Regions from separate parts of the Georgenia wangjunii genome, predicted to be linked through region 2. Evidence: riboswitches for the same ligand, from Rfam matches in the RefSeq annotation. Region 2 holds a riboswitch; the other holds the start of a gene.
What was found. Region 2 has a riboswitch for thiamine pyrophosphate ahead of V2J63_RS06260 (YkoF family thiamine/hydroxymethylpyrimidine-binding protein). Riboswitches for the same ligand answer to the same signal wherever they lie in the genome.
Positions count from the first base shown of each region.

Region 1: another riboswitch for thiamine pyrophosphate. It lies ahead of V2J63_RS02010 (thiamine ABC transporter substrate-binding protein); the one in region 2 lies ahead of V2J63_RS06260 (YkoF family thiamine/hydroxymethylpyrimidine-binding protein).

Region 1 is NZ_JAZGON010000001.1:443,987-457,301, forward strand. Features, by position in the region: gene V2J63_RS01995 (anti-sigma factor) at 1-359, shown strand, start outside; gene V2J63_RS02000 (ABC transporter ATP-binding protein) at 417-1,604, opposite strand; gene V2J63_RS02005 (ABC transporter permease) at 1,601-3,340, opposite strand; gene V2J63_RS02010 (thiamine ABC transporter substrate-binding protein) at 3,499-4,641, opposite strand; TPP riboswitch at 4,709-4,825, opposite strand; gene V2J63_RS02015 (DUF4235 domain-containing protein) at 4,936-5,190, shown strand; gene mnhG (monovalent cation/H(+) antiporter subunit G) at 5,272-5,637, opposite strand; gene V2J63_RS02025 (MrpF/PhaF family protein) at 5,634-6,233, opposite strand; gene V2J63_RS02030 (Na+/H+ antiporter subunit E) at 6,230-6,958, opposite strand; gene V2J63_RS02035 (Na+/H+ antiporter subunit D) at 6,955-8,547, opposite strand; gene V2J63_RS02040 (Na(+)/H(+) antiporter subunit C) at 8,544-9,068, opposite strand; gene V2J63_RS02045 (Na+/H+ antiporter subunit A) at 9,065-12,115, opposite strand; gene V2J63_RS02050 (hypothetical protein) at 12,690-13,315, shown strand, end outside.
Region 2 is NZ_JAZGON010000003.1:9,506-26,615, reverse strand. Features, by position in the region: gene V2J63_RS06310 (DUF3263 domain-containing protein) at 158-454, shown strand; gene V2J63_RS06305 (LytR C-terminal domain-containing protein) at 479-1,123, shown strand; gene V2J63_RS06300 (phytoene desaturase family protein) at 1,120-2,598, shown strand; gene V2J63_RS06295 (glycoside hydrolase family 3 N-terminal domain-containing protein) at 2,804-6,535, shown strand; gene groL (chaperonin GroEL) at 6,794-8,425, shown strand; gene V2J63_RS06285 (MgtC/SapB family protein) at 8,542-9,270, shown strand; gene V2J63_RS06280 (glycoside hydrolase family 3 protein) at 9,369-11,369, opposite strand; gene V2J63_RS06275 (energy-coupling factor transporter transmembrane component T family protein) at 11,558-12,385, opposite strand; gene V2J63_RS06270 (ABC transporter ATP-binding protein) at 12,382-14,070, opposite strand; gene V2J63_RS06265 (ECF transporter S component) at 14,067-14,687, opposite strand; gene V2J63_RS06260 (YkoF family thiamine/hydroxymethylpyrimidine-binding protein) at 14,684-15,346, opposite strand; TPP riboswitch at 15,436-15,554, opposite strand; gene V2J63_RS06255 (DUF4031 domain-containing protein) at 15,605-16,504, shown strand; gene V2J63_RS06250 (class I SAM-dependent methyltransferase) at 16,515-17,110, opposite strand, start outside.

The DNA of each region.
Region 1 (13,315 bases), on a different contig from region 2:
TCGCCGTCCAGCAGCTGACCGCCCCGGGCGCGCCCGAGGTCCTCGCGTCGACCGACCTCGACCCGCTGCCGGGCTGGGACGCCTCGGGCTCGGCCGTCGTGGAGCAGGTGGGCGACCGGCTCGAGCTCGTCATCGACCTGCCGACCGGCGCCGTCGACGGCTACCGCGAGGTGTGGCTCATCGACCGACAGGTCCAGCGCCTCGTCAGCGTCGGCGTCCTCACGGCCGACGAGGGCCGCTTCGCGCTGCCGGACGGCCTCGACATCACCGAGTTCCCCATCGTGGACGTCTCGCGCGAACCGATCGACGGCGACCCCGCGCACAGCGGGGACAGCATCGTGCGCGGGGACCTCACCTGATCCACGACGCCTGGCTCTGCTGCCCCGGCAGGTCGCGGACCTGACGGGGCGGCGCGGCTAGCGGGGGACGACGACGGCGCCCGCCGGGTCGAGCCGGACGCGCACCTGGCCAGGCCCCTCGCCCGTCGGTCCCGCCACCGTCGCACCGGCCAGCGCTGTGGCGCGCTCCCCGCTCGGCAGGACGACGGTCAGCTCGGTGCTCCCGCGCCGGAAACGGGCGGCGACGACGTCCACCGGCGTGCCGCCGTCGTCGACGACGCGCAGCGCGGCCGGTCCGAGGCCGACGAGGACCGTTCCGCTCCTCGCGGCCGGCCCCACGCCGCCGTCCCGAACCACGCTGCCGTCCCGAGCCGCAGCGTCGTCCCGGCCCCTGGCGTCGTCCCGGACGGCGGCTCCGCCTGGGACGTCTCCGCCGCCGGAGCGCACGCCGCCGGCCGGGAGCGGCACGTCCCCGAGGACGGTGCGCGCGGCGCCACCTGCGACGTCGGCGGTGAGGAACGGCCCGTAGCCGAGGAACCGCGCCACGCGCTCGCTCCGCGGCTGCCGCCACAGCCGCGCCGGTCGGTCCACCTGGAGGATGCGCCCGGCGTCCATGACGGCGACGCGGCCGGCGACGGTGAACGCCTCGTCGTGGTCGTGCGTGACGTACAGCGCGGTGGTGCCGGCGGCGCGCAGGATGTCCCGCAGCTCGCCCGAGAGGTGCTCGCGCAGGGAGCGGTCGAGGGAGGAGAGCGGCTCGTCGAGAAGGAGGAGCCGGGGCCGGGGCGCGAGGGCCCGCGCGAGGGCGACGCGCTGCTTCTCCCCGCCGGACAGCGTGCTCACCGCGCGGGAGGCGTACCCGGTGAGACCGACGAGGTCGAGCAGCTCGCCGACCCGCTGGTCCCGCTCGGGCCGGCCGGCGCCGGCCATGACGAGCCCGTAGCCGACGTTGCCGGCGACGTCGCGGTGGGGGAAGAGCTGGCCGTCCTGGAACATGAGGCCGAACCCGCGCCGGTGGACGGGGACGGCACCGACGTCCTGCCCCGCGAAGAGGACGCGGCCGGCCGCGACCGGCTCGAGGCCGGCGACGGCGCGCAGGAGGGAGGACTTCCCGCAGCCGGACGGGCCGAGGAGCGCGAGCACCTCGCCGGCCGGGACCGCCAGGCTCACCCCGGCCACCGCCGTCGTCGCGGGGCCCGCATCCGTGTACCGGACCTCGACGTCGACCACCTCGAGGCCACCATCGGCCGTGCTGCGTGCGCTCACCACTCCCCCATCCTGTCCCCGCGCAGGCGCCCGGCCACGGCCATGACCGTGGCCGTGACGACGGCGAGGACGACCGACGCCGCGAGCGCCATGCCGTAGTTGTCCGCCCCGGGGCGCCCGATGAGACGGAAGATGACGACCGGAAGCGTCGGGCTCTCGGGCCGGGCGAGGAACGACGTCGCGCCGAACTCGCCGAGCGAGACGGCGAACGCGAAACCGAGGGCCAGCCCGAGCCCCCGGACGAGGAACGGCCCGTCGACGGTGAGCAGGACGCGACCGGGCGTCGCGCCGAGCACGGCGGCGGCCTGGCGCAGGCGCGGGTCGATCGCGCGGAGCACCGGCAGGACCGTGCGCACGACGATGGGCACGGCGACGACCGCCTGGGCGATCGGCACGACGACCGCCGAGCCGCGCAGGTCGACGGGGCCCTCGTTGAGGGTGAGGAGGAAGCCGAACCCCACTGTGACGGCGGAGACGCCGAGCGGCAGCATGAAGAGGGAGTCGAGGGCGCCGATGGCACGGCGCGCCGGGCGGCTGCGGGGGCGCCGGGAGACGACGAGCGCGACGAGCGTCCCCACCGTCACCGCGATGAGCGTGGCGTCGACGGCGATGCGCAGCGAGTTGGCCGTGGCCTCCCAGACGGTGACGCTGAGCGCGTTCGCACCGCCGGTCGTGCCGAGGTTGACGTAGTTGGCCAGGCTCCACGTGCCGGAGGCGCGGAAGGAGCGCACGAGGAGGTTGACGAGGGGCAGGGCGAGGAGCCCGACGACGACGAGTGCGGTCACGGCGGCCGGCGCGAGGTCCGCCCCCGGCCGAAGACGCCCGCCGGTGCGCTCGAGCAGCCGCAGGGGGCGGGCGGCGGCGGGGTCGGTCCGCAGGTCGAGCGCCCGCTCGCGCCGCTGGCGCGCCCGGGCCGAGAACCACAGCGAGGCGCCGACGACGACGAGCTGGACGACGGAGAGCACCGCCGCGGCGCGCAGGTCGAGGAACTGGGTGGTCTGCACCCAGATCTCCGTCTCGATCGTGCCGAAGCGCAGGCCGCCCAGGACGAGGACGATGCCGAACGCCGTCGCGCAGAAGAGGAAGACGATGGCCGCCGCCGAGGCGATCGCCGGCGTGAGCGCGGGCAGCGTCACCGTCGTGAACGCGCGCCACGGCGGCGCACCCAGGCTGCGCGCCGCCTGCTCCGGGCGCGGGTCGAGCCGCTCCCACATCCCGCCCACCGTGCGGACGACGACGGTGTAGTTGAAGAAGACGAGCGCCGCGACGATCGCCGGGAACGTCCCGTCGAGCCCGAGGAGGCCGAGCGGCCCGCCCTCGACGAGGAGTGTCCGGAACGCCACGCCGACGACGACGGTGGGCAGGACGAAGGGCACCGTGACGAAGGCGCGCACGAGCTCCCGTCCGGGGAACCGGCACCGGTAGAGCACGTACGCCCCCGGCACGCCGAGCAGCACCGCGAAGGCGGTGCCGAGCACGCCCTGCGCGAGCGTGAGCCCGAGGAGCCGCCACGTCCGCGGGGCGCTGAAGACGTCCGCGAACCCCGAGAGGTCGAGCGCGCCGTCGGGGAGGAAGCCCCGGCCGACGAGCGTGAGCACCGGCCACGCGAAGAAGACCGCGAGGAACGCGAGCGGCACCCCCGCAGCCAGCCCCCAGCCGGCGACGGCGCCCGGGGACGGGCGGGACCGACGGGTGGTCGGGAGTCGCCGGGTCCGGCTGTGCGCCGGGTCTTCCATCCGCCGCTCGTTCCTCGCGGCTCCCGCCAGACCCTCCACGACCCGGCGCACAGCCGGATCCGGCGTCGCGTCGCCCTCCGGTCCGCCCCCGCCGCCGGCGACCCGGCGCACGGGCGGCCCCGGCGCCGCCGCCGTCTCCGGGTCCGTCCCCTGCCCCATCAGCCGATCACGATCTCCGTCCACGTCGCGATCCACTCGTCGCGGTTGGCGGAGATGGCCTCGGGGTCGACGTCGTGCGGGGAGGGGGCGAGGGGAGCGAACCGCTCCCACTCGGCGGGCAGCTCGACGTCCTCGCGGACCGGGTACATGTACATCTGCCCCGGGATGTCCGCCTGGACCTCCGGGGAGAGGAGGAAGTCGATGAACGCCTCCGCCCCGGCGACGTTCTCCGCGCCGGCGAGGACGCCCGCGTACTCCGTCTGGCGGAAGCACGTGTCGAGGAGGACGCCGGTGGCCGGCTCCGAGGCGCCGTCGGGGACCTCGGCCGCGGGCGAGGAGGAGTAGGAGAGCGCGAGCGGGCGCGGGCCGGCGCCCTCGGAGCCGGAGAAGTCGACGTAGTAGGCGTCGCTCCATCCCGGGACCACCTTGACGCCGTTCGCGGCGAGCGCCGTCCAGTAGTCCTGCCAGCCGTCCTCGCCGAAGGCGCCCACCGTGGCGAGGAGGAAGGACAGGCCGGGCGACGACGTCGCGGGGTTCGTCACGACGAGCAGGTCCGCGTAGCGCGGGTCCGTGAGGTCCTCGAGGGTCACCGGCTCCTCGAGGCCCCGCTCGGCGAACCAGCCGTGGTCGATGTTGACGCACACGTCGCCGCGGTCGACCGCGGTGAGGTGGGCCTCGAACGGCGCCGGGCCCGTGGCCGCCTTGGACGTGTAGGGCGCGAGGACCTCCTCGCCGACGGCCCGGGCGGCGAAGGAGTTGTCGATGCCGTAGACGACGTCCCCGAGCGGGTCGTCCTTGGTGAGGACGAGCTGGTTGACGAGCGCGCCGCCGTCGCCCGGCGCCACCTGGGTGATCTCGTAGCCGGTGCGCTCGGTGAAGTCCGTGAGGAGCTCCTCGCTCAGGTTGAACGAGTCGTGCGTGACGACGGTGAGCGTGCTGGCGTCGTCGGACTCGTCCCCGCCGCCGGACCCGGACCCGATCGCGCTGCACCCGGCGAGCGCGAGGACGCCGGCCACCGCGAGCGCCGGGCGCGCGGCGGGGCGCCGGTGGCGACGTCCCTGCGGACGTCCGGCGCCCGGGCGGGCAGCCTCCGCGCCGGCGATGTGGCACGGGCGTGGGTCACCTTTGGACTGGTGGTTCATGGTCATGCTTCCTCCTCACACGTAAGGAGGGCCCGCGCCCGTCCGCGCCCGGGGGCACGAACGTCGCGGGGAGAGAATCCCGACTCCCTTCGCCGGTACTAACCGGTGCAGGTTCGAGGGTCTGCGGCTGTGTCCGCACTCTCAGCACCGTGCCCTTGCGGGTGGTGCTCCCCTGTCGTTCGTGCCCAACCCTATACGGGACGACGGAGGGGCCGGTGCGGCCCGGACGTCACGCCCGGCCCTCAGCGGTGGGACGGCGTGCACCCACGCCGCGGCATGGCTAGTTTGGGCGTCATGGACATCGGGTGGAAGCTGCTGAGCACTGCGTCGATCCTCGTCACGGGAACCCTCGTGCACAAGGCGATCGACTCGGGTTGGAAGGCCGCGACCGGCCACGAGCCGCCGAAGGACCCTGACGACCACGGCGTGAGCATGACCGAGGTCATCCTCTTCGCCATCGTCTCCGGCGCCGTCGTCGAGGTGAGCCGTCGCCTCGCACTGCGCGGCGCGTCGAAGTGGTACGGCGGACCGGTCGACAAGCACGCCTGACCCCGCCGGCCCTCCGGGTGCATCACCCGCAGCGCAAGCCGCTCGCGAGCGGGTCGCGGGCCGGAGGGACGGGACGGCGGGTCAGGAGTCCGGGGCGCGCTCGCTCTTCTCGAGATCCTGCGTGAGCTCGTCGACGACGAGCTGCTCGGCGTGGACCTTGCCGGTGCGGTAGCCGGCCCGCCCGAGCATGTGGGCCGAGATCGGGCCCGTGATCAGCTGGAACATGATGACGAGGACGAGCGTCCACGTCACGGTCGCGTTCCGCTGGACGAGGCTCACGCCGGCCATGAGGAGCATGAGCCCGAGCACCTGCGGCTTGGTCGCCGCGTGCATCCGGGAGAGCAGGTCGGGGAAGCGCACGAGGCCGAGGGCGGCGATGAACGCCAGGCCGGCGCCGAGCATGAGGCACACGGCGCCGAGGACGTCGGCAACCACGGTCCAGCTCATCGTGCACCTCCCACGTCGGGGGACCCGGCCGGTGCCGACGGGTCGCTGTCGTCTCGCTCGTGCGGTTCCTCGTTGCGGCCGAGCGAGAGGGCGTCACCGGGGTCGCCGGGGCTGCCCGCCGACGGTTGCCCGCCGGCTGCCTCCTCGGCCGATGCCAGCCCGGCGTGCGCCGCTCCCTGCCCGGCAACCGGGCGCGCCGGGGCGCCCGGGACGTCGAGCACGGCGATGACGACGCTCGTGTCGATGTCGTGGACGGGCGGCGCGTCGTCGGAGGCGAGTGCGTCGCGCTGGGCGAGCACCTCCGCCAGCTCGGCCTTCGTGAGGATGCGCGCCTCGTCCGCGGACTCGGCCGCCGCGAAGCGCGCGATCGAGACCGCGCTGACGAACCCGACGAGCGCGAGGACGACGAGGACGGGAACGAGGTCCGCCCGCCCCGTGAGGGCGGAGACGACGGAGACCGTGCCGAGGACGACGGCGGTCATGACGTCGACGGCGACGATCCGGTCGAACATGCTCGGCCCCCGCTCCATGCGGACGATGGCGAGGAGGGCCGCCGCCGCGAGCAGGGTGAACGTGATGACGTAGACGACGGTCATCGCTCCTCCTCCCGCACGTCCTGCGCGTCGTGCACCGGTGAGGTCCCCGCACCACCGCCGCTGCCGTCGTCGCGCCGGGCGTCGACCTGGGCCTGGGCGATGTCCCCCGCCAACGTCGAGCACTTCCCGGCCCGCGGGGAGCTGCCGGGCATGAGCCCGGCGTCGAGAAGCTCCTCGCGCGAGGCGAAGGCGCGCAGGATCCGCTCCTCCTGCGCGAGCACCGCCCGGTGGGCCTTCTCGAGCCCGTCCTTCGTCTCGACGTTGATGATGTGGATGTAGAGCGTGCCCGTGAGGCGGTGGGCCTCGACGACGATCGAGCCGGGCACGAGCGAGGTGAAGCCCGCCGTCATCGTGAGGTAGAAGTCGGAGTGGCTGCGCAGGCGCACCCGGATGACGGCGCCCCTCGGCTTGCGCCCGCGCACGGCGAGCCACGCGACCTCTCCCGAGGCGACGACGACGTCCCGCAGGAAGCGCGTGATGAGGAGGACGACCCCCCACGGACGGAAGCGGCCGTTGAAGGGGATGGCGGGCAGCGGCAGGACCGTCGTGACGACGAGTCCAACGATGAGCCCGTTGACGAGGTTCGCGAGGGTGAAGTCGCCCCACAGGAGGACCCACACGAGGGTGAGCCACACGAGCATGCCCCAGCTCGCCCGGAGGCGGCGGCGCGGCGGCGGGGTCGCGCCAGGAAGGTTGGCGACGGTCGCAGAGTCAGGAACGGTCATGGCGTCGCCCCCTCCGTCTCCTCGACGTCGTCGATGTCACCGGAGTCCTCCTGGCGCTCGCCCTCCTGCGTGACGTCGGGAGACTGGCCGGAGCCGCGCATCCCGTCCGGGAAGACGGCCTCGACGTACGGGGTGCGGGCGCGCAGGTCGCGCGAGGCGCGGTCGGTGTAGTCGTGCAGCGGGCCGGCGAGAACCGTGAGCGCGAGCGAGAAGACGACGAGCCCGGCGGTCGGGCCGATCATCCCCCGGGTGGACGCCGCCTCGGGCAGCTTCTCGGGCGCCTCCTGCCAGAAGGCCTGGTTCCACACCTTCGTGATGGCGTAGAGGGTGAGGAGGCTCGTGACGAGCGAGCCGGCGATGAGCGCCCACTCCAGCGCCCCGCCGTCCTGGACCCCCGCCTGGATGAGGCCCGCCTTGCCCAGGAAGCCGGACATCGGCGGGATCCCGGCGAGGTTCATGCCGGGGACGAAGAAGAGGACGGCGAGCAGCGGCGCGAGCCGGGCGAGGGAGCCGAGGCGCGCGAGCGACGTCGTCCCGCCGCGGCGCTCGATGAGCCCCGAGACGAGGAAGAGCGCCGTCTGGACGGTGATGTGGTGGACGACGTAGAAGATCGCCGAGGACAGCCCCGCGGCGCTCGACATCGCCACGCCCCAGATCATGTAGCCGATGTGGCTGACGAGGGTGAACGAGAGCAGCCGCTTGATGTCCTGCTGCGCCACCGCGCCGAGGATGCCGACGAGCATCGTCACGAGTGCCGCGACCATGAGGAGGTCGTCGAGCCGGCCACCGGGGAACAAGAGCGTCTGCGTGCGGATGATCGCGTAGACGCCCACCTTGGTCAGCAGTCCGGCAAAGACCGCGGTGACGGGCGCGGGCGCTGTCGGGTAGGAGTCCGGGAGCCACGCGTGGAGCGGGAAGATCGCGGCCTTGATGCCGAAGGCGACGAGCAGCATGAGCTGCAGGACGAGCTGGGTGCCGGGGTCGATGTCCGCGAGCCGGTCCGAGAGCTGCGCGAGGTTGACCGTGCCCGTCGCGGCGTACACGAGCGCGATCGCCGTGAGGAAGATGATCGAGGACACGAGCGAGACGACGACGTAGATCGTCCCCGACCGGATGCGCTCACGGGACCCACCGAGCGTGATGAGGACGAAGCTCGCGACGAGCAGGATCTCGAAACCGACGTAGAGGTTGAACAGGTCCCCGGCGAGGAAGGCGTTGGAGACCCCGGCGGACAGGACGAGGTAGCTCGGGTGGAAGATCGCCACCGGCGCGCCCTCGTTGCCGTCGGCCACGCCCTGCGCGAGGGAGTAGAGGAGGACGGACAGGGTGACGAGCACCGACACGACGAGCATGAGCGCCGAGAGCCGGTCCGCCACGAGCGCGATGCCCACGGGCGCCGCCCAGCCCCCGATGTCGATGACGAGCGGGCCGTCGTTGACGGCGACGAGCAGGATGACCGCCACGACGAGGACCGCCGAGAGCGCGACGACCGAGACGATCTGCTGGATCTTGGGGTAGCGGGCGAGCGCGAGCGCCACGCCGGCGGCGATGAGCGGGATGAGGACAGGCAGCGGGACGAGCTCGTTCATCGCAGGGCCTCGCCGTCGTCGGCGCCCAGGGCCGCGCGGTGGTGGCCGCGCCGTGCGTGCTCGTCGGCGGTCGCCGTCTCGTCCCGGGCGCTCGCGGCGTCCTCGGCGAGCGAGGTCCCCGGGTCGTCCGTGCTGCGCTCGGGCACCTCGTTGAGCGCGGCCCGCCGCGCGACGCGGCGGTCCTCGAGGTCGTCCTGGACCTCGTCGTGGCCGTTGAGCTGCCACGAGCGGTAGGCCATCGACAGGAGGAAGGCCGTCATGCCGAGCGTGATGACGATGGCGGTGAGCACCATGGCCTGCGGCAGCGGGTCGCTCATCTCCTCCGGCGGCACCGAGCCGACGAGCGGCGGCCCGCCGGCGCGTCCCCCGGCGATGAGGAACATGACGTTGACGCCGTGGGAGATGAGCGTGATCCCGACGACGACCCGGGTGAGGCTCCGCTCGAGGAGGAGGTAGACGCCGGTCCCCACGAGGACGACGACGAGGACGACGAGCGCGAGGCTCGGGCTGGTGTCGATCACGGGACCCTCCCGTCGGTCGTCGCCGGGCCGGCGGGCTGGAAGTCGGGACCCGCCGCGTCGTCGGACGTGGCCTGGGGGGAGTCGTGCGCGACGTCGGGGGCGGCGTTGCCCTCGAGCTCGCCCTGGCGGTCCACCTCGGCACCGAGGCTGCGCAGGATGTCCAGCACGAGCCCGATGACGACGAGGTAGACGCCGATGTCGAAGAAGAGCGTCGAGACGAGGTGGAGCTCGCCGAACGGCCCGAGGTCCGCGTCGAAGACCGTCGACTGGAGCACGTCACCACCGAAGAGGAGGGGGATCGCGCCGACGCCCGCGGAGAGGAAGAGGCCGGTCCCGAGCAGCCAGCCGGCCTGGACCGGCGCCGCCTCGCCGAGCTCGTACCGGCCACCGGCGAGATAGCGCACGGTGAGCGCGATGCCGGCGATGAGGCCACCCGCGAAGCCTCCGCCCGGTGAGTTGTGCCCAGCGAAGAGCAGGTACGCCGAGAACACGAGCATCGTGTGGAAGATGAGCCGCGTGCCGACCTCGAAGATGACCGAGCGGCGCTGGGGCGCGAGCGTCGCGCCGCCCGTCAGCCACCGCTGGCCGCGCCCGGGGGCGCGCAACGCGGGCGAGGGGGCCGCCGTGTCCGGCTTGCGCAGCGCAGCGCCGCGGTCCGGGCCGCCGGCCCACACACGCGGCAGGGCCATGGCGTCGGAGAGCTGGGCCGTCCGGTCGATCCGCCCACCCCGAGCGCGGATGAAGACGAGCGAGGCGACGCCGGTCGCGGCAACGAGGAGCACGGAGAGCTCGCCCATCGTGTCCCAGGCGCGGATGTCGACGAGCGTGACGTTGACGATGTTCTTGCCGTAGCCGTACTCGTAGGCCTCCTCCGGGAAGACCTCCGAGACGGGAGGCGCCACCCTGGAGCCCGCGGCGACCATGGCGAGCGCGCCGAACGTCAGGCCGGCCACCGTGCCGAGGGCGGCGCGCCACCAGCGTGAGACGGCGAGGGGGCGGTTGGAGAAGTAGGCCGGCAGGCGGCGCAGGACGAGGATGAAGACGACGAGCGTGATCGTCTCGACGAGCACCTGGGTGAGCGCGAGGTCGGGTGCGCCGTGGAGCTCGAAGAGGACCGCCACGCCGTAGCCGACGACCCCGACGAGGAGCACCGCCTTGAGGCGGCGCCGGGCGCGTGCGGCGAGGAACGCCGCGATGGCGATGACCGCGACGACGACGGGCTGGATCCCGTTGTCCCACAGGCGCACGTCGGTGGGCAGCGTCCCGCGGACGAGTGCCGCGCCGCCCCCGAGGACGACCGTCGCCCCGAGGATCGTCGACAGGTACCCCGGCAGGGAACCGCGCTGGACGACGGCGGTGACGTCGGCGGAGACGTTCTCCAGGCCGCGCATCGTGCGCCGGTAGACGCCCTCGGCCCCCTCGGTCGCCGGCATGGCGGCCTGGGCGCGCTCGACGCGGTCCCGCCCGAGGAAGAGCACGGCACCGGCGCCGAGGATCGCCACCGTGAGGAGGAGCGGCAGGCCGAACCCGCCCCACAGGGTCAGGTGGCCGGCCTCGCCGGGGTAGGTGTTCGCGAACGGGGCGAGCAGGCGCTCCGTCGGGCCCGGGGCGAGGCCGACGACGACGCTCGCCACCGCGAGGACGACCGGGGGCGCGAGGATGAGCCGGGACGTCCGCTGCGGCTCGGGCGCCTCGACGCCCTCCTTCGAGGCGAAGGCCCCCCACATGAAGCGCAGGCCGTAGGCAGCCGTGAGGATCGAGCCGACGACGATGCCGGCGAGCATGAGCGCGTCGACCGTCCCGCCGCGGTGGACGAGCGCCTCGAGCGCCGCCTCCTTGGCGACGTACCCGGCCAGGGGCGGCAGGCCGATCATCGAGGCCGTCGCGATGCCGGCGCTCACGGCGGCGACCGGCATCCGCCGGCCGAGCCCGCTCAGCTCGCGCAGGTCACGCGTGCCCACCGACCAGTCGACGATCCCGACGACGAGGAAGAGGCACGCCTTGAACATCGCGTGCGAGGCGATCATCGCGAGTCCGGCGAGCGCGACGGCGCGGTCCCCGTACCCGACGAGCAGGATGATGAGGCCGAGCTGGCTCACGGTGCCGAACGCGAGCACGAGCTTGAGGTCGTGCTGGCGCAGGGCCCGGTAGCCGCCCAGGAGGAGCGTGCCGGTCCCGAGGACGAGCACCGTCCAGCGCCAGACGGGCAGGTCGGCGAAGCCGGGCGCCATGCGCGCGATGAGGTAGACGCCGGCCTTGACCATGGCCGCGGCGTGGAGGTAAGCGCTCACCGGGGTGGGGGCGGCCATGGCCGAGGGCAGCCAGAAGTGGAACGGCACGAGGGCGGACTTGCTCACGGCCCCGACGAGGACGAGGACGACCGCGGTCGGCACGAGGCCCCCCGCCGGTGGCGACGCGACGAGCTCGCTCAGCCGGTAGCTGCCCCCCTCGACCTCGCCGAGGGCGATGAACCCGGCGAGCATCGCCAGCCCGCCGAACGTCGTGACGACGATGGCCTGGACCGCGGCCCGGCGGGAGCTCTGCCGGTCGTGGTAGTGGCCGATGAGCAGGAAGGAGAAGACCGTCGTCAGCTCCCAGAACACGTACAGCAGGAGCGTGTTGTCCGTGGTGACGAGCCCGAGCATCGCGCCCGCGAAGGCGACGAAGACGCCGGCGAAGCGCCCGAGGTTCTTCGCGCTGGCCGAGAAGTAGGCCGCGCAGTAGACGAGGACGAGGGCCCCGACGCCGCCGACGAGCAGCACGAGGAGCCACGCGAGCGTGTCGAGACGGAAGTCCAGGGACAGCCCGAGCGCGGGCACCCAGGACACGGTCTGCGTCGGGAACGGGCTCCCCACGACAGGCATCGGGCTGAAGCCGGAGCTCGCGGCATCGCCGGCGCTGAGGACGGCCGGCGTCTTCGTCAGCGCCCACACGAACGCCGTGGCCGGGACCAGCGCGAGGACGGCGAAGAACCGCCGTCCCCAGACCTTGACGCATGCAGGTGCGACCATCGCCACCACGAGGTGGATGATCAACAGCTGCAGCACTGGCCGCTCCATGGTCGTCAGCGGGTCGGTCAGGACGTTTCCCCGGACGGCCGACGCGTGCGTTGACCATCCGGACGGCCGACGCGGGCGTTGACCATGACGGCGGGCCACAGCTGGGCCGAGATTCGCCTGCACAGGGCGGTTGCATCCTAACAAGCAGTTCACCGGCCTCGCCCCTCCGCCGCTGCGGTGGTCGCCCCGGGCGCCGGAGGGGTGAGAGACGCCGCGGGCGCCCCGCCAGGCGCCCCGCCCCGGCCGCGCCGAGACCCTGCGCACCGGGAACTTGTGCAACGGTTGTGAACAACCCTGTGGACGGCAGGTGAACGTCCGGTGCGCGCCGGTGGGCACGGCCGGTCGCGACCGACGGACGACGGACGTGAGCGGTGGACTAGCCGCGGTTCCGCCCGGTTCCCGCTCCACATCCGCCGCCCCACCGTCCGCCCCAGAGAGGCGCACGGGCACGTCGTCGCCCGCTCGAGAGGCGCAGATCACGTCGAGGGTCCACGATGGTCCGGTGAGTTCGCGTCAGTAGTGGTGCGAAACCGATTCAGGTCCATGACCGAAGGGACTGACAATGACTGACGGATACACGCGGCCGGCTGGCGACCCCGATCTTCTCGGGGGTCCCGTCCCGCCGCCCCCCACACCTCCCGCCCCGACGACCCCGCCGGCCCCGCCCTCGCCGTACGAGCAGACCTCGTCCGACTCCGGCGGCGTCAAGGACGCCGCCAAGGGTGAGGCGTCCAACGTCGCGCAGAACGTCGGCGACAACGCCAAGAAGGTGGCCGGCACGGCCGCCGAGGAGGCAAAGAGCACCGTCGCCGAGGCATCCCGCCACGCGAAGGGCCTCCTCGACCAGACCCGCACCGAGCTGAGCGACCAGGCCGGCAGCCAGCAGCAGCGGCTCGCCGGTGGCCTGCGCGCCTTCTCCGGCGAGCTCAGCCAGATGGCCGACGGCGCCGAGCAGCCCGGTGTCGCCTCCGACCTCGCCCGCCAGGTCTCGCAGTTCGTCGAGCAGGCCGGCGACTGGCTCGAGCAGCGTGACCCGAGCGCCGTCCTCGACGAGGTGCAGCGTTACGCGCGCCGCCACCCCGGGACCTTCATCGCCGTCGCGGCCGGTCTCGGCATCGTCGCCGGCCGCCTCGCCCGCAGCCTCAAGGACAACGCGTCCGACGACGGCGCTGACGTGCCCCGTTACGG
Region 2 (17,110 bases):
CCGGCCGGCGCCTGGCGGCGTGGCGGCGCGCGGCCGGCGCCTGGCGGCCCACGGCGCGCGGCGACGACACGCGCAGAGAATGACACCGGTGTCGTTCGTCCCTTAGCATGGCGGGGCGCCGGGCGATCGGCCGGCACGCCGGAGCAGTGGAGGAGACATGGACGCAGCGCACGCGATCGACGCTGGTACCGCCGACGCCGCCGCCGCCCTGAGCGACACCGAGCGCGAGATCCTCGCCTTCGAGCGCCAGTGGTGGAAGTACGCCGGCGCCAAGGAGACGGCCGTGCGCGATCTCTTCGGCATGAGCGCCACCCGCTACTACCAGGTGCTCAACGCCCTCATCGACTCCGAGGCCGCCCTCGCTGCGGACCCGATGCTCGTCAAGCGGCTGCGCCGGATGCGCCAGGCGCGTCAGCGCGAGCGCTCCGCCCGCCGTCTCGGCTCCACCCTGTAGCCACCCAGCGGTTAGCCTGCTGGGGTGAGCACCCAGTACCCCGAGGACGAGTTCGACGTCGCCGGCCGCGAGCGCGGGCCGGAGGGGGTGCACCGCGCGCCGCGCTCGACGCTGGCGGCGGTCCTGCCGTTCGTCCTCGTCCTCGTCCTCGTCCCGCTCCTCGCGTGGGGGGCGGTCAGCTTCCTCTCGGGCGCGAACGAGGGCGGTGACGACCCCGTCGCAACGGCTTCCGCCACGACGGACGACGGCGCCACCCCGGCTCCGACCGACGGCGCGACCGACGGCGGCACGGCTGAGCCCGAGCCCACCGACCCCGCCACCGACGAGCCCGAGCCGGCGGAGGAGACGACCGAGCCCGAGGAGGAGACCGAGACCCCTGACGCGGATGTCGACACGTCGGTGTCGATCTCGGTCCTCAACGGCGCGGGCATCACCGGCCTCGCCGGCGACGCTGCTGCCGAGCTCGTCGATGCCGGCTTCGGGAGCACGGTCGCCGCCGACTACGCCTCCGGCTCCCCGGACACGACGACGCTGTACTACCGCGACGGCTCCCTCGCCTCCACCGCCGAGGCGATCGGGGAGATCCTCGGCATCACGAACCTCGTCGAGGCGCCGAGCGCCACGCAGAACGTCCAGATCGCGATCGTCCTGCGCGCGGACTACGCATGAGCCGCGAGGCCCGGGACGTCGTCGTCGTCGGGGCGGGCCCGAACGGGCTCGCCGGCGCGGTCACGATGGCCAGGGCCGGGCTCGACGTCCTCGTCCTCGAGGCGGAGTCGACGATCGGCGGGGGAGCCCGCACGCACGCGCTCGGGCTCGCCCCGGACGTCGTCCACGACATCTGCTCCGCCGTCCACCCCATGGCGGTCGCGAGCCCCTTCCTGCGCCAGTTCGACGTCGCCGCCCGCGGCGTCGAGCTCCGCACCCCCGACCTCTCCTACGCCCAGCCGCTCGACGGCGGCCGCGCCGGCCTCGCCTACCGCGACCTCGAGCGCACCGTCGAGAGTCTCGGCGCCGACGGCCCGGCCTGGCGCTCGCTCATGGCGCCCCTGGCTGCCGAGCCGGAGGCCGTCACGGCGCTCGCGCTCGGGGACAAGAGGTCCGTCCCGGCCGAGCTGCGCTCCGTCGCCGGCGTGCGGACCGCCGTCGCGTACGCCCTGCGCGCGCTCGAGCAGGGCACCCGCGCCTGGGACGCGCGCTTCACCGGCCCCGAGGCTCCCGCGCTGCTCACCGGCGTCGCCACGCACGCGATCTCGCCGCTGCCGACCCTCGCCACCGCCGGGGTGGCCCTCCTCCTCGGGTCCCTCGCGCACGGGACGGGCTGGCCCGTGCCGGTGGGCGGCTCGCAGGCGATCGTCGACGCCCTCGCGGCCGACCTCCTCGCCCACGGGGGCGAGATCCGGACCGGCACCCCGGTGACCACGTGGCGTGAGCTGCCGCGGGCCCGGGCCTACCTGTTCGACACGACGCCGCGCGCGCTCGCCGCGATCTGGGGCGAGCGGATGCCGTCCCGGGTCCGCAGCGCCTTCGAGGACTTCCGCTACGGCAACGCCGCGGCGAAGGTCGACTTCGTGCTCTCCGGCCCCGTCCCCTGGCGCCACCCCGAGGTCGGCCGGGCCGGCACCGTCCACCTCGGTGGCACGCGCGGCGAGATGGTCGCGGCCGAGGCCGCGATCAGCGCCGGACGGCACGCCGAGCACCCCATGGTCCTCGTGAGCGACCCGGCCGTCACCGTGCCTGAGCGGATCGTCGGCGGGCTGCGCCCGCTGTGGACGTACGCGCACGTCCCCGCAGGCTCCCCGCGGGACGTCACCGAGGACATCACGGCCGAGATAGAGCGGTTCGCCCCCGGCTTCCGCGACGTCGTCGTCGCCTCGCGCTGCGTGCCCGCCTCGCGGATGAGCGACGAGAACGCCAACTACGTCGGCGGAGACATCGCGGCCGGGGCGATCACGTTCTGGCGCATGTTCGCCCGTCCCCGCGCCGCGCTCGACCCGTTCTCCGGCGGCATCCCCGGGGTCTACCTGTGCTCGTCCTCCGTGCCCCCGGGGCCCGGGGTCCACGGCCTCGGTGGCTGGTACGCCGCCGGCCGGGCGCTGCGCTCCCGCTTCGGCATCGACGCCCTCCCCAGCCTCGCTCCCTGAGGACGGTCGCCGCCCTCGTCGCTGGGCGCCCACGGGCCGGACCGCGCATTGACTGTGGCCGGGGCCACACCTATGGTCGGCTCAAAGGTCCACAGCGTCGTGGGTGCCTCGGGCCAGTGGCCGGTACGACCGGCCGCTGGCCCGTTCCATCCCGGGCTGGCCGCGCCGCGGCCGGCCGGCGGCGCGCGCCCGTCGGAGGTTCCCCGTGTCTCGCGCCACCACCCCCGCCCGCACCGCGGTCATCGCTCTCGCCGCCGTGCTGGCGCTCCTCGCTTCGATGGTGGCCGGGCTCGTCGTCGCGCCGGCCGGTGCGGCCGTCGACGAGGAGGGGGTCGCGGTCATCGAGGACTTCGAGGGCGCGGACCCCGTCACCGTGAACGGTCCCGTGGGGATCTACCCGTGGAACTACGAGGGCGAGAGCCCGGAGCTGAGCGTCGCCGAGCTCGCCGGCGGCAACCACGTCCTGCGCGGGGACTACACCGCCGTCGGCGGCCGCGGCTTCATCCACGACCTCGAGCAGCCGGACGACTGGTCCGCGTTCGCGGGCATCCGCTTCCGCTGGGACAGCGCGGGTGCGGGGAGCTCCCCGACGGCTCCCCCGGCCTTCGCCATCGAGCTCCGCCTCGGCGGGGACAGCGGTGCCAACGCGGGACTGTGGACGACGACGGTCACCCCGCCTTCCGGCGGTGGGCTCCAGCCGGTCAGCATCCCGTTCTCCAGCTTCGTCTGGCGCGGGGACTACCAGCCGCCCGGCGCCGTGCAGACGGAGGAGCCACCGCTCGACCACGCGTGGGGGTACGCGATCACGCTGCCGGTCGGGGCGTCCGGCTCGTTCTACATGGACGACGTCGAGCTCTACGGCGCCGCCCAGGTGGGCACCGGCGTCGACGTGAGCGCGACGCCCGTCGTCGCCGTCGACGGGGGCGAGGTGGCCGACGTCGTCCTCACGGTGACGACGCCCGACGGCGAGCCCCTCGCCGACGACGTGACGCTCACCTACTCCACGGGTGGCGGCACGGCCGTCGCCGGGACGCACTACGAGGCGGTGACGGAGGAGGTGGTGACGTTCGCGGCGGGCACGGCCTCCGGAGCGACGCGGACCGTCTCGGTGACGACGCTCGCGCCGGCCGCGGAGGAGGACGTCGCCCGGACCATCGCGGGCACCCTCGAGGTCGACGGTGCGGAGCTCGAGGGCGATGCCCCCGTCGTCGTCGTCAACGCCTACGGGATGGCCTATCTCGACGCGGCCCTGTCCGCGCAGGAGCGCGCGGCGGACCTGCTCGCGCGGATGGACCTCGCCGAGAAGGTCGGGCAGATGGCGCAGGGCGAGCGGGCCTCGCTCGCCGGCGACCCCGCGCAGGTGGCCGAGCTCCGGCTCGGCTCGATCCTCTCGGGCGGCGGGTCGACGCCGACGCCGAACACGCCCGAGGCGTGGGCGGACATGGTCGACGGCTTCCAGCTGTGGACACGGCTGACGCCGCACCAGATCCCGCTCATCTACGGCGTCGACGCCGTCCACGGGCACAACAACCTGCCCCAGGCGACGATCTTCCCGCACAACATCGGCCTCGGTGCGAGCCGCGACCCCGTGCTCGCACGGCTGGCCGCCGAGGTGACGGCCACGGAGACCCGGGCCACCGGCGTGCCGTGGACGTTCGCCCCGTGCCTGTGCGTCACCCGCGACGAGCGGTGGGGCCGCAGCTACGAGTCCTTCGGCGAGGACCCGGGCCTCGTGTCTGCGTTCACGACCGTCGTCGAGGGGCTCCAGGGCACGGACGAGGACATGTCCGCACCCGACGAGGTCCTCGCGACGATCAAGCACTGGGTGGGTGACGGCGGCACGAGCTACGTCGACACCCCCGGCGACGCCTACAAGATCGACCAGGGCGTCACCGAGGTCACCGAGGACGAGCTGCGGGAGGTCCACATCGCCCCGTACGTCCCGGCGATCGCGCGCGGCGCCGGCTCCCTCATGCCCTCCTACTCGAGCGTCGACCTCACCGACGACGACGAGGGCCCGGTCAAGATGCACGGCCACGACTACCTCAACAACGAGGTGCTGCGCGGTGAGCTGGGCTTCGACGGCTTCACGATCTCGGACTACAACGGCATCGACCAGCTCCCCGGCTCCTACCCGGAGCAGGTGCGCGCCGCCGTCAACGCGAGCGTCGACATGGCGATGGAGCCCGCCGACTTCGCGGCATTCATCACCACGCTCACGGACGAGGTCGGCTCCGGCGGGGTGACGCAGGCCCGGGTCGACGAGGCCGTCACGCGGATCCTCGTCGCGAAGTTCCGGCTCGGGCTCTTCGACGAGCCGTGGGCGGACCGGACGAACGTCGACGCCGTCGGCTCGGCCGGGCACCGCGCCGTAGCCCGGGAGGCCGCGGCGGCCTCGCAGGTGCTCCTCGCGAACGAGGACGGCCTGCTCCCGCTCGACCCGGCGGCCTCGCTCTACGTCGCCGGCAGCAACGCCGACGACGTCGGCAACCAGTCCGGCGGCTGGACGGTCTCGTGGCAGGGCATGTCCGGCGACGTCCTCGCGGGCGCCACGTCCATCTTCGAGGGCATCCGGGAGGTCGCGCCGGACGCCGCCGTGACGTTCAGCGAGGACGCCACGGCGCCCATGGCCGGCCACGACGTCGGCCTCGTCGTCGTCGGGGAGACCCCGTACGCCGAGGGGCAGGGCGACGTCGGCGTCGGCGGCCACGACCTCGAGCTGAGCGCCGGGGACCGCGCGGCGGTCGACGCGGTGTGCGCGGCCATGGACTGCGTCGTGCTCGTCGTCTCCGGGCGGCCGCAGGTCGTCACCGACCTCGTGGGCGTCGACGCCCTCGTCGCCTCGTGGCTGCCGGGCTCGGAGGGGGCCGGTGTCGCCGACGTGCTCTTCGGTGCCCGGCCGTTCACCGGCCGGCTGCCGGTGAGCTGGCCCGCCGCCGCGGCAGACGTGCCGGTCAACGTCGGTGACGAGGACTACGTGCCGCTGTACGGGTTCGGCTGGGGGCTGCGGACCGACGCGGCGCAGGACCGGCTGGTCGACCTGCTCGACCGGGTGCCGGCGGGCCACCCCCCGCGCGCGGCCCTCGAGGTGCTCGCCGAGTCCCCGGTGTGGTCCGAGGAGGGGCGGGTCGACGAGCCGGAGCGCGCGCTCGACCTGCTGCTCACCGCGGCGCAGTACCTGGCCGTGGCGCCGCAGGACACCACCGCCGGCGCCGACGTCGACCGGGCGATCGCCGACGTCGTCGTCTCCCTCGCCCGCGACCTCGCCCAGGCGGCGATGGTGGCCGACGACGACGTCCCGGAGGATGCCGTCGCGGTCGCGGCGGACGCCGAGCACGAGCTCCACGCAGGCGACCCGGAGGCGGCGGTCGTCCTGCTGGCGAGCATCCTCGGGCTGAGCCCGACGGCGCTCGAGCTGCCAGGTGCACCGACCGACGTCGTCGCCGTGGCGGGGGACGGCCGGGCGACGACCACGTGGAGCGCCCCGGGGGACGACGGCGGGTCGGCGCTCGTGGGCTACCTCGTCACCGCGTGGGTCGACGGCGTCGCGCAGAGCTCGACAGGCGCCGACGGGGCCGCGACGGAGGCGACGGTGACCGGCCTGCGGAACGGGACGACGTACACGTTCACCGTCGCGGCGGTCAACGCGCTGGGGGTGGGGGCGGACTCCGCGCCGTCGAACGCGGTGACGCCGCAGGGCGCCACGCCGACGCCGACGGACCCGACGCCGACGGACCCGACGCCGACGCCGACGGACCCGGGAACGACCCCGCCGGGTGGTACCCCGCCCGGCGGCACGCCGCCCGGGGGGACCCCGCCAGGTGACGGGGCCCTGCCAGACACGGGCGCCACGGTGACCGGGCTCGCCCTGCTCGCGACGGTGATGCTCGGAGCAGGTGCGCTCGCGCTGGTGCGGCGGCGCGCGCTCGCGGGCTGACAGCCAGCGGCGGTTGGGGGACGGGCGTCCTCCGGTCGCCTGCGCGCGTCGGCACGGCTCCCGCGGCGCACCCCGACCTTGCACTCGGCACCCGAGAGTGCCAAGATCGGGGTTAGCACTCTCGGCATGAGAGTGACAAGAACGACGAGCCAGGCAGTGAGGCTCGGGCACCGGCGGGATGTGACCGCGGGCTCGCCCGGGTCGTCCGTCGCGGGCACTGCCCTGGCCCACCACGCCACAAGCGGAGGTTCAACCCCAATGGCAAAGCAGATTGCCTTTGACGAGGAGGCCCGTCGCGGTATGGAGCGAGGGCTCAACATCCTCGCCGACACCGTCAAGGTCACCCTCGGCCCCAAGGGCCGCAACGTCGTCCTCGAGAAGAAGTGGGGCGCTCCCACGATCACCAACGACGGCGTCTCCATCGCCAAGGAGATCGACCTCGAGGAGCCCTACGAGAAGATCGGCGCCGAGCTCGTCAAGGAGGTCGCCAAGAAGACCGACGACGTCGCGGGCGACGGCACCACCACGGCCACCGTCCTGGCCCAGGCGCTCGTGCGCGAGGGCCTGCGCAACGTCGCCGCCGGCGCCAACCCGATCGCGCTCCGTCGCGGTATCGACAAGGCCGTCGCGGCCATCACCGAGCAGCTCCTCGCCTCGGCCATCGACATCGAGACGCGCGAGCAGATCGCGGCCACCGCCTCGATCTCCGCCGGCGACCCGGCGATCGGCGAGATGATCGCCGAGGCCATGGACAAGGTCAAGGCCGAGGGCGTCATCACCGTCGAGGAGTCGCAGACCTTCGGCCTCGAGCTCGAGCTCACCGAGGGCATGCGTTTCGACAAGGGCTACATCTCGCCCTACTTCGTCACGGACCCCGAGCGCCAGGAGGCCGTCCTCGAGGACGCCTACGTCCTGCTCGTCGAGTCCAAGATCTCGAACGTCAAGGACCTGCTCCCCCTCCTGGAGAAGGTCATCCAGGCCGGCAAGCCGCTCGTCATCATCTCCGAGGACGTCGAGGGCGAGGCGCTCGCCACCCTCGTCGTCAACAAGATCCGCGGCACGTTCAAGTCCGTCGCCGTCAAGGCCCCGGGCTTCGGCGACCGCCGCAAGGCGATGCTGCAGGACATGGCCATCCTCACCGGTGGTCAGGTCATCTCCGAGACCGTCGGCCTCAAGCTCGAGACCGCTGACCTGGAGCTCCTCGGCCAGGCCCGCAAGGTCGTCGTGACGAAGGACGAGACGACGATCGTCGAGGGCGCCGGCGAGGCGGACCAGATCGCGGCCCGCGTCTCGCAGATCCGCGCCGAGATCGAGAACTCCGACTCGGACTACGACCGCGAGAAGCTCCAGGAGCGCCTCGCCAAGCTGGCCGGTGGCGTCGCCGTCATCAAGGCCGGCGCGGCCACCGAGGTCGAGCTCAAGGAGCGCAAGCACCGCATCGAGGACGCCGTCCGCAACGCCAAGGCCGCTCAGGAGGAGGGGATCGTCGCCGGTGGTGGCGTCGCCCTCATCCAGGCCGCCAAGGACGTCTTCGAGACCCTCGAGCTCGAGGGCGACGAGGCGACGGGCGCGAACATCGTCCGCGTCGCGGTCGACGCACCGCTCAAGCAGATCGCCGTCAACGCGGGGCTCGAGGGCGGCGTCGTCGCCGAGCGCGTCCGCAACCTGCCCACGGGTCACGGCCTCAACGCCGCGACCGGTGAGTACGAGGACCTCCTCAAGGCGGGCATCAACGACCCGGTCAAGGTGACGCGCTCCGCGCTGCAGAACGCGGCGTCGATCGCGGGCCTGTTCCTCACCACCGAGGCCATCGTGGCCGACAAGCCGGAGAAGAACCACGCTCCGGCCGGCGGCGGCGGCGGCGACGACATGGGCGGCATGGGCTTCTGACCCAGCCTCACCCGCACGTCTGATCGGACCGAAGGGCGGTACCCCACCAGGGGTGCCGCCCTTCGGCGTCCCAGGTGCCGCCGGCCGGATCGCGGCGGCGGCCACGCAGCGGGACGATGATCACCGTGTGGGACCTGACGAGCGAGACGACGACGAGCCTGCAGCTGCTCGCGCTCGCCTTCCTGCTCTCCGGGGTCATCGGCGCCGAGCGGGAGTTCCAGCAGAAGGCGGCCGGCCTGCGCACCCACATCCTCGTGGGCACGGGTTCCGCGACGTTCACGCTCGTCTCCGTGTACGGCTTCACGGCCATGGCCGCCGACGGCACCCCGCACGACCCCGGCCGGATCGCGGCGCAGGTCGTCACCGGCGTGGGGTTCCTCGGCGCCGGCGTCATCTTCACCCGCAGCAACGTCGTGCGCGGCCTGACGACGGCGGCGACCATCTGGGTCGTGGCAGCCGTCGGCATGGCCGCCGGAGCCGGGCTCCCCGTCCTCGCGATCGCGGCGACCGCCCTTCATCTCGTCGCGGCCCTCGTCCTCGCCCCGATCGCTCGGCACATGCCGACGGTGGACCGCGACCGCGTCCTCGAGCTGCGCTACACGGACGGACACGGCGTGCTGCGCACGATCCTCGAGACCGCGACGGAGCAGGGGTTCACCGCCGCGATCCTGTCCTCGACGGTCGGCGACGACGACGTCACCGGTGCCGACGGCGGCGCCGGGCGCGTGGTCCACCTGCGCGCGAGCTTCACCGGCAAGCCGCCGCAGCACGACCTCATCCGCGCGCTCGCCGGCCTCGACGGCGTCCTCCACGTCGAGGGCCGCCACGACGACGACCGCGACTGACGGCGCCGACTGACGACTCGGACTGACGACCTGGATGCCTGGACGAGGAGACCCCCGGTAGCGGAAGGGCTCCGGGGGTCTCCTCGATCGCGCGAGTGCTAGGGCTGGTGCTGCGCCCGCGTCCTCCGTGCCATGAGGGCGAGGCCCGCACCCAGCAGGACGAGGGCACCGAGGGCGCCCGCGGCGACGGGCGCGCCGGTGGCCGGCAGCTCGCCCCCGGGCGCGGGGTGGCCCGGGGCCGGCGGGGTGGTCGCGCCGTCGTCGTCCGCGGGAGGCGTGGTGCCTCCCGGAGCGGGCTCGGTCGGCGTCGGGCTCGGCTCCTCGCCGGTGGGCTCCTCCGTGGGCTCCGGGTCCGGCGGGTAGCTGAGCCCGGCGCCGTAGGCGTAGACGTCACCGACCGTGACCGGCAGGCGGCCACCCGGCGCGGCGTCGCCGACGAGGACGTTGGCGAGCCCCTCGAGGACCGGGGTGGAGGAGACGGCGTTGACGTTGAGCGCGTACGTGGCCACGGCGGCGTCGGCACCCGCCGCCCCGGCGAGGTCGTACGGGATGCCGAGCGAGACGACGACGACCGGCTTGCCGGTCGCGAGAAGCCCGTCGACGAGCGCCTGCTGCTCGGTGGGCATCGTCGAGAACGTGTAGGTCGTCGCGATGACGACGTCGGCGTCGGCGGCGGCCTCGACGGCCGCGGCGATCTCCGTGGCCTCCGGGCGGCGCGGCGTCTGCGTGGACGTGGCGTCGACCCCGCGCTCGGCGAGGTCCGTCGCAAGGACGTCGGCGCGCTCGGGACCCGCGACGTGGACGCTGGTGCCCGCGTCGAGCGGCAGGACGTCGCCGTCGTTCTTGAGGAGGGTGATGCTGTCCTCGCCGATGCGTGTGGCCTCGGCGACGAAGTCGTCGCTGCCGACGATCTCGTCGGCAGCGACCGGGTCGACCGTGGCGTCGTCGAAGAGCCCGTAGTCGCACTTCGTCTCGAGGATCCGCAGCACGGACTCGTCGATGCGCTCCTCGGTGACGTCACCGGCGAGGACCGCGTCGTGCAGGGCCTGTGCGGCTTCCTCGGCGGTGTTGCCCGAGAGCAGGACGTCCGCCCCGGCCTGCACCGCCATGACGCCGGCTTCGCCCGTGCCCCACCGGTCGCTGATCGCTTGCATTCCCATGCCGTCGGTGATGACGAGGCCGTCGAAGCCCATCTCCTCGCGGAGCAGTCCCGTAAGGACGGCGGGGGACAGCGTCGCCGGCAGCTCGTCGTCGATGGCCTCGACGACGATGTGCGCCGTCATGATGGAGTCGGCGCCGGCGTCGATGGCCGCCTGGAACGGCTTGAGGTGGACGGTCTCGAGGGTCTCGCGGTCGAAGCCCACGGACGGGAGACCGAGGTGGGAGTCCGACTCGGTGTCGCCGTGCCCGGGGAAGTGCTTCGCCGAGGTCAGCACGTCCTGTGCCTGCTGCGCCGCGGTGTACGCGGCGACGTGCTCGGCGACGAGGTCGGCGTCCTCACCGAAGGAACGGACCCCGATGACGGGGTTCGCCGGGTTCGTGTTGACGTCGGCGACCGCCATGAAGTTCCAGTTGATCCCGATGGCCGCCGCCTCGGCGCCGGTGATCGCGCCGGCGAGCGCGCTGTCCTCGACCTCACGGGTCGCACCGAGACCCATGGGGTAGGCGAGCCCGGTGGCGTCGGGGACCTGCTGCTCGACCCCGTTCTCCATGTCGGCGCCGATGAGGAGCGGGACCCCGCCGTACTCGTCGGCCCACGCCTGCATCTGGTTCGTGTAGCGCGCGACGTTGGCGGCCGCTCCGCCGCGGTTCTGGATGATCCACGTGCCGAAGCCCCACTCCTCGAGCTGCGCGCGGACCTCCTCGCCCGGCATCGGCGCTTCGCCCTCGGAGCGTCCGGGCTGTGACATGACGAGCTGGCCGATCTTGTGCTTGAGGCTCATGCCCTCGAGGGTCGAGGCGGCTGTCGCCTCGCACGCGGGTGCTGGGGCGGCCAGGGGCGCGGCGCTCTGCGGGAGCGCCTGGGCGGGGCCCGCTACGCCGGCGCCCGCGACGAGCGCGGTAAGTGCGGTGGTGGTCAGGACTGATCGGGTTCTCACGCGGTCTCCTCGAGTCCTAGCCCGGGCAGGGAACAGGACGCGACATGTGGGCTAGACCACTGAGCCTCCCCTCCGAGCGAGGTCGGTGTCAACGGTCCGACGCCGGAGCCCGCGACCGGCGGGTGGTCGCGCCGCCGTCGTCCGCGAGGAGTGGTGCCTCCGGCGGCCCGGGCGACGGCGGGGCCCGGTCAGCCGAACACCCCGAGGGCCTCCCACCCGACGAGCCACCTGGCTCGCCAGGCCACGGTGATGACGATGCCGACAGCACCGAGGGTGACCACCGCGAACAGTGCGTCGCGGTGGTCGAGCGGGACGGGCCGGAAGACCGTGCGTCTACCGGCTCCGAGGCCTCGCGTCTCGAGCGCGATCGACATGCGTTCGCCACGCCGCAGGGTGGTGACGAGGGTCGTGAAGGCAGCTCTCCGCAGCGCGCGCACCGAGCGCGGCAGCCGCCGCGCCGTGCCGGCGTGGTGCGGCTCGCGCGCCGCCTGGGCCAGGCGGATGGTCTGCCACTGCTCCGGCAGCTGCTCGAGCAGGCGGTAGCCGGCGAGGACGGCGTAGGTCAGCTGGGGACTCAGGCGCACGTGCTGGTGCAGGCTCGCCATGAGGCGCGCGCCGTCAGTGCTGAGGACGAACGCGACCGAGAGCGTGCCTATGAGGAGCGTCCGGGCGGCGAGGGAGGCCCCGACGCTCAGCCCTTGGGCGCTGAGGTCGAAGGGGCCGACCCACGCGACCGCCGTACCGGGCCGGGTCACGGCGTTGACCATGAACAGGCTCAGCGCGAAGAACGCGAACGGCAGCTGGGCCAGGGCGACCGTGCGCCAGGGCACCTTGCCCGCGTACCGCACAGCAGGCAGCGCGGCGACGTAGAGGACGGTTGGCGTCCAGGGGTCGAAGATCGCCATGAGCAACGCCGAGATCACGAGCAGCACACCGAACTTCACGCTGGGGTTGCGCCGGTGCAGGTAGGAGTCGACGGCCAGCGGCCGTCCGAACGCCGGGATGAGCTCGTTCACCGGACCGCCGCCCCCGGAGCCGCGGCGCGGAGCGCCGTGTCGAGCATGGTGAGCACGCCCCGCAGGTCGAGCCCCGAGCCGTGCCACGCCCGCAGCGACGGGGGCAGGCGGAGCCCGGCGCGGGAGAGCAGTGCCGTGTCGGACAGGACGAGCTCGGCCGGGCCGTGCGCCACGACGGCGCCGCCGTCCATGACGGCGACGTCGTCGGCTATGCCCGCGACGAGGCGCAGGTCGTGGCTGACGAGCACCACCCCGCGGCCCTCCGCCGCGAGGCCCCGCAGGGCGCTCGCGACGGCATGGGTCGTGGTTCGGTCCTGCCCGAAGGTGGGCTCGTCGGCGAGGAGGACGTCGTCGTCGAGCACCGCCATGGCCGCCAGTGACAGCCGGCGCTGCTGGCCGCCGGAGAGGCGGAAGGGGTCCCGGTCCGCCAGGCCACGGAGCTCGAACCGGTCGAGCACCTCGTCCACCGTGGAGAGTCCGCCGGCGCCCCCGCGGCCGTACCCGATCTCCTCGCGCACCGAGCGGGTGAGGAACTGGTGCTCGGGCTCCTGGAAGACCATGCCGATGCGCCCGCCGTCGAGCCGGCCGGTGACGGGCGCGAGCCCGGCCAGCCCCAGCAGCAGCGAGCTCTTCCCCGAGCCGTTGCGCCCGAGGACGGCGGTGATCCGCCCGCGCCGCACGGCGAGGTCCACCCCACCCACGACCGGGCGCCCCCCGCGACGCACACCGAGACCGACGGCACGCAGCACGACGTCACCGTCTGTCGTCGCGGGAGGCCGGAGGGGCACGCCACCGGTGCGGTCGGCGAGCTCCCGGACGGCCTCGCGTGCCACCTGCGCTCCGGCGCCGACGGGTCGCCGGAGCGCGGCCGACAGCTCCGCGCGCAGCGGTAGCCACGAGCCCTGCGCGGCGAGCCGGGCGCCGTCCGCGAGGAGCACCTCTTCCGTCGCACCGCGCGCCGCGACCGTCCCGTCAGCATCGAGGACGACGACGCGAGAGGGGAGCCAGGGGAGCTCGTCGAGCCGGTGCTCGATGAGCACCGAGGAGCGGGCGCCCTCGTCATCGCGGGTCTGGCCCGCCGCGAACGCCCGGCCGACCTGCTCGACCCCGACCGGGTCGAGGAGGGCCGTCGGCTCGTCCAGCAGGAGCACCCGCGGATCCGCCACGAGGGCGGCAGCGAGGGCGACGCGCTGGCCCTCGCCGCCGGAGAGCTCGCTCGTCCGGCGGTCGACGAGGTGCGCCGCGCCCACCGTCTGCAGCGCCCGGGCGACCCGAGCTCCGATCTCGTCGCGGTCCACGCCGCGGTTCTCGCACGCGAACGCGACCTCGTCGAGGACGGTCGGCAGGCACAGCTGGTCGGCGGGGTTCTGCGTCAGCGTCGCCACCTGGCCGGCGAGGACCGCCACAGGCGTATCGCGCGGGTCCAGGCCGGAGACGCTCAGCTCGCCGGTGACCTCGGCGTCGACGGTCTGGGGGACGATGCCGGCCAGCACGCGCAGGAGCGTGCTCTTGCCGGAGCCGGAGGCTCCCATGAGGAGCAGCTGCTCGCCCGGTGCGAGATCGAGGTCGACCTCGCGCAGCACCGCGTCCGCCGCGTGCGGGTAGCGCACGCCCAGCCCCCGCGCGCGGAGACCACCGGCGTACGCGCCCGTCGCGCCCCGGTCGCCGCCGGCGGGGCTCGTCATCGCGAGCCGGCCTGCGCTGCCCGCTGCGCCCGGCCGATGGCGTAGTTGTCGAGGACGCCGGTGCGAAGCAGCGCGTCACCGATGACCTTGGCGAGCAGCCCGCACAGGACGACCCCGCTCACCACCTGGAAGCCCACCCGGAGGGCGAAGTAGTCCTGCCCGAGCCAACCGAAGCGGACCATCCCCAGCACGAGGTTGAACGCGGCGGCGCTGATCCCGGACAGGACGAAGACGGTCCAGCCGTAGCGGCGGTAGCGGGTGAGGGCGAACGGCAGCTCCGCGCCGGCACCCTGGACGAGCCCGACGAGGAGCAGCATCGGCCCGACCGGTGAGGCGAGGAAGACGACCTCGACGACGGAGGCGATGATCTCCACGACGATGCCGACACCGGGCTTGCGCACGATGTACAGCGCGAGCGGTGCGACCACCATCCAGCCACCGATGAGGACGTTCTGAGCGAGGTCACCGAATGGGCCCATCGCCACCTGAAGCGGTCCCCACGCCTGGACGAGCAGCCAGTAGAGGAATCCGAACACGACGGAGAGGGCGGCGAGGAGGACGAGGTCGTGCAGGCTCAGGCCGCGCCTTCCCGGACGACCGTCGGCCCGCGCGCTCATCGCGCACCTGCCGTGGTGCTCGGGGAGTTGAGGGAGATCGTGGCGTGGCTCGTCACGTGGCGGACGACCCGGCCGGCGGCCAGCCATCCGTCGCCGACGGTGGTGAGGACGTCGGCGAGGTCCCCGTCGAGCCGCGTGGCGAAGTGCTCGGCGCGGGTGAACGTCCCCAGCTCCTTGGCGCGCTCGATGACCGCGTAGATGGCGGCCATGTGGTCACCGCGGCCGGTGGTGGCGTCGCCGTCGTCGAGCGGGTAGAGCGACCAGTGGGCGGCAGCGCGCAGCCCCGTGGGAGCGAGGGCGGGCACGCCCGCCGGTGCGTAGGGGTCACCGTCTCGGAGCTCGCACGTCACCTCGCCGGGGCACCCGCGGGAGAGGAGGACGTGGGCCACGGTGTGCACGCCGGTGCTCGCCGCGGCGGCGATAACGGCGCGCAGGTAGGTGAGCACGTCGATCTCGGAGCCCTGGACGAAGGTGGAGACGTCGTCGGTGGTGACCTCGAGGGCGGAGGCGTCACCGGCGGCGAGGGCGTCGAGGATGACCGGGACGAAGTCCGTGGTCATCGGGTGGAGCGAGAAGCGGGCGCCGACGCCGTAGGAGCGCGGGTCGGGTGGCGCGGGGCTCGCCGTGGCGGTCTGCTGCGGCTGGATGGTCTCGGGCATGGCAGGGTCCTCTCTGTGCCGGACCCCGGTGAGCGCACGACGCCGTCTCGTACGTCCCGCATCGCGCGCGGGTGCACGGATGCGGGGGTACGGCGACAGATGCCCTACTCCCTACGCTGGTACTAACCAGTTCAGGTTCCTCGGGTCTGCGGGTAGGACGGGTGTCCATCCGCACTCTCAGCGCCAGTGCGCTCCCCGGGGGCTGTCGTGAGCAAGCCTAGCCTCCTCGGTGGGCGAGCGGGGCCCTAGGCTCGTCGGGTGGCCATCCTCATCGACGAGCCCCGGTGGCCGGCGCACGGCACCCTGTGGGCGCACCTCGTCTCCGACGCGAGCGAGGCCGAGCTCCACGCGTTCGCCCGAGCAGCCGGCCTGCCGCCGCGGTCCTTCGACCTCGACCACTACGACGTGCCGGCCGCACGCCACGCCGACCTCGTCGCTGCCGGTGCGGAGCGCGTCTCCGCCCGCGAGCTCATCACCCGGCTGCGCGCGAGCGGCCTGCGCGTGCCGGCCGTCGACCGGCACGGCAGGCGGGTGGCGCTCCTGCGCCAGCGGTGGGACGGCGTCATGCCCGGTGCCGCGGCCGTCGGTGCCGCGCTCCTCGAGCGGTGGCAGGAGCCGCACCGGACGTACCACTCGCTCGCGCACCTCCGGGCCGTCCTCGACCACCTCGACGCGCTGCGGTCCGACGGCACGCCGGTGAGCCGCGTCGTCGTCGTCGCCGCCTGGTTCCACGACGCCATCCACGGCGGTACGTCCCCGGCGGACGAGGAGGCCTCGGCGGCGCTGGCCGAGCGGCTCCTGCCCGGCACCGGCATGGACGTTGGTGAGGTCGGCGAGGTCGCCCGGCTCGTGCGGCTGACCGCGACGCACGACCCGGCATCCGGCGACGACGCGGGTGCCGCCCTGTGCGACGCCGACCTCGCCGTCCTCGGCGGCCCGCCGCAGAGCTACGCCCGGTACACCGCGGCCGTGCGGCGCGAGTACGCCGACGTCCCCGACGACGCCTTCCGCCGCGGCCGGGCCGCCGTGCTCAGGCAGATCCTCCGCATGCCGAGGATCTACCGCACCGCCGCCGGCCGGGCGCGCTGGGAGGCGCAGGCGCGGGCGAACATCGCCGCCGAGCTCGCGTCGCTGGGGGCGCCGCCCGCCCCGCCGTGACCCCTGCGGCTCAGCGTGCGCGAAGTACGTACTGGGCATCGATCCCGTCCTCCGAGTACACAGCGTCCTCGATGGCGAAGCCGCTGCGCTCGATCGTCGGCTCGAGCAACCAGGTGAAGGTGGAGTGCTCGTCGCGGACGTGCTCCTCGAGCTCTTCCCGGCTCCACTCACCCTCGACCTGCGTCCCTGCGGTGGCGCACCACGCGTCGATGCGCTCGGTCGCCTCTCCGGGTCCGAAGTTCCATACGACGTCCGACAGCCGCAGCAGCCCACCCGCGCGCAGCATCGCGCGGATCCTCGTGAGGGCGACGGCCTTCCAGAAGTCGGGGAGGTGGTGCAGCGCGTAACGGGAGTAGACGACGTCGGCTGGGGCGCCCGTGTGGCTGTAGGTGAGGAACCCGGCACGGACGACATCGACGTTGGTGAGCCGGGCCTCGTCGACGCGCGCCCGCAGGCGCGCGAGCATGACGGGCGAGATGTCGACGGCGACCACGCGGCCCCACGCGGCTGCGGCGGCGAGCGTGAACTGGCCCGTCCCCGCCCCGAGGTCGACGACGACCGACTCCGCCACCACTCCGAGGCGCTGGAGGAGTGTCACCTCGTCGG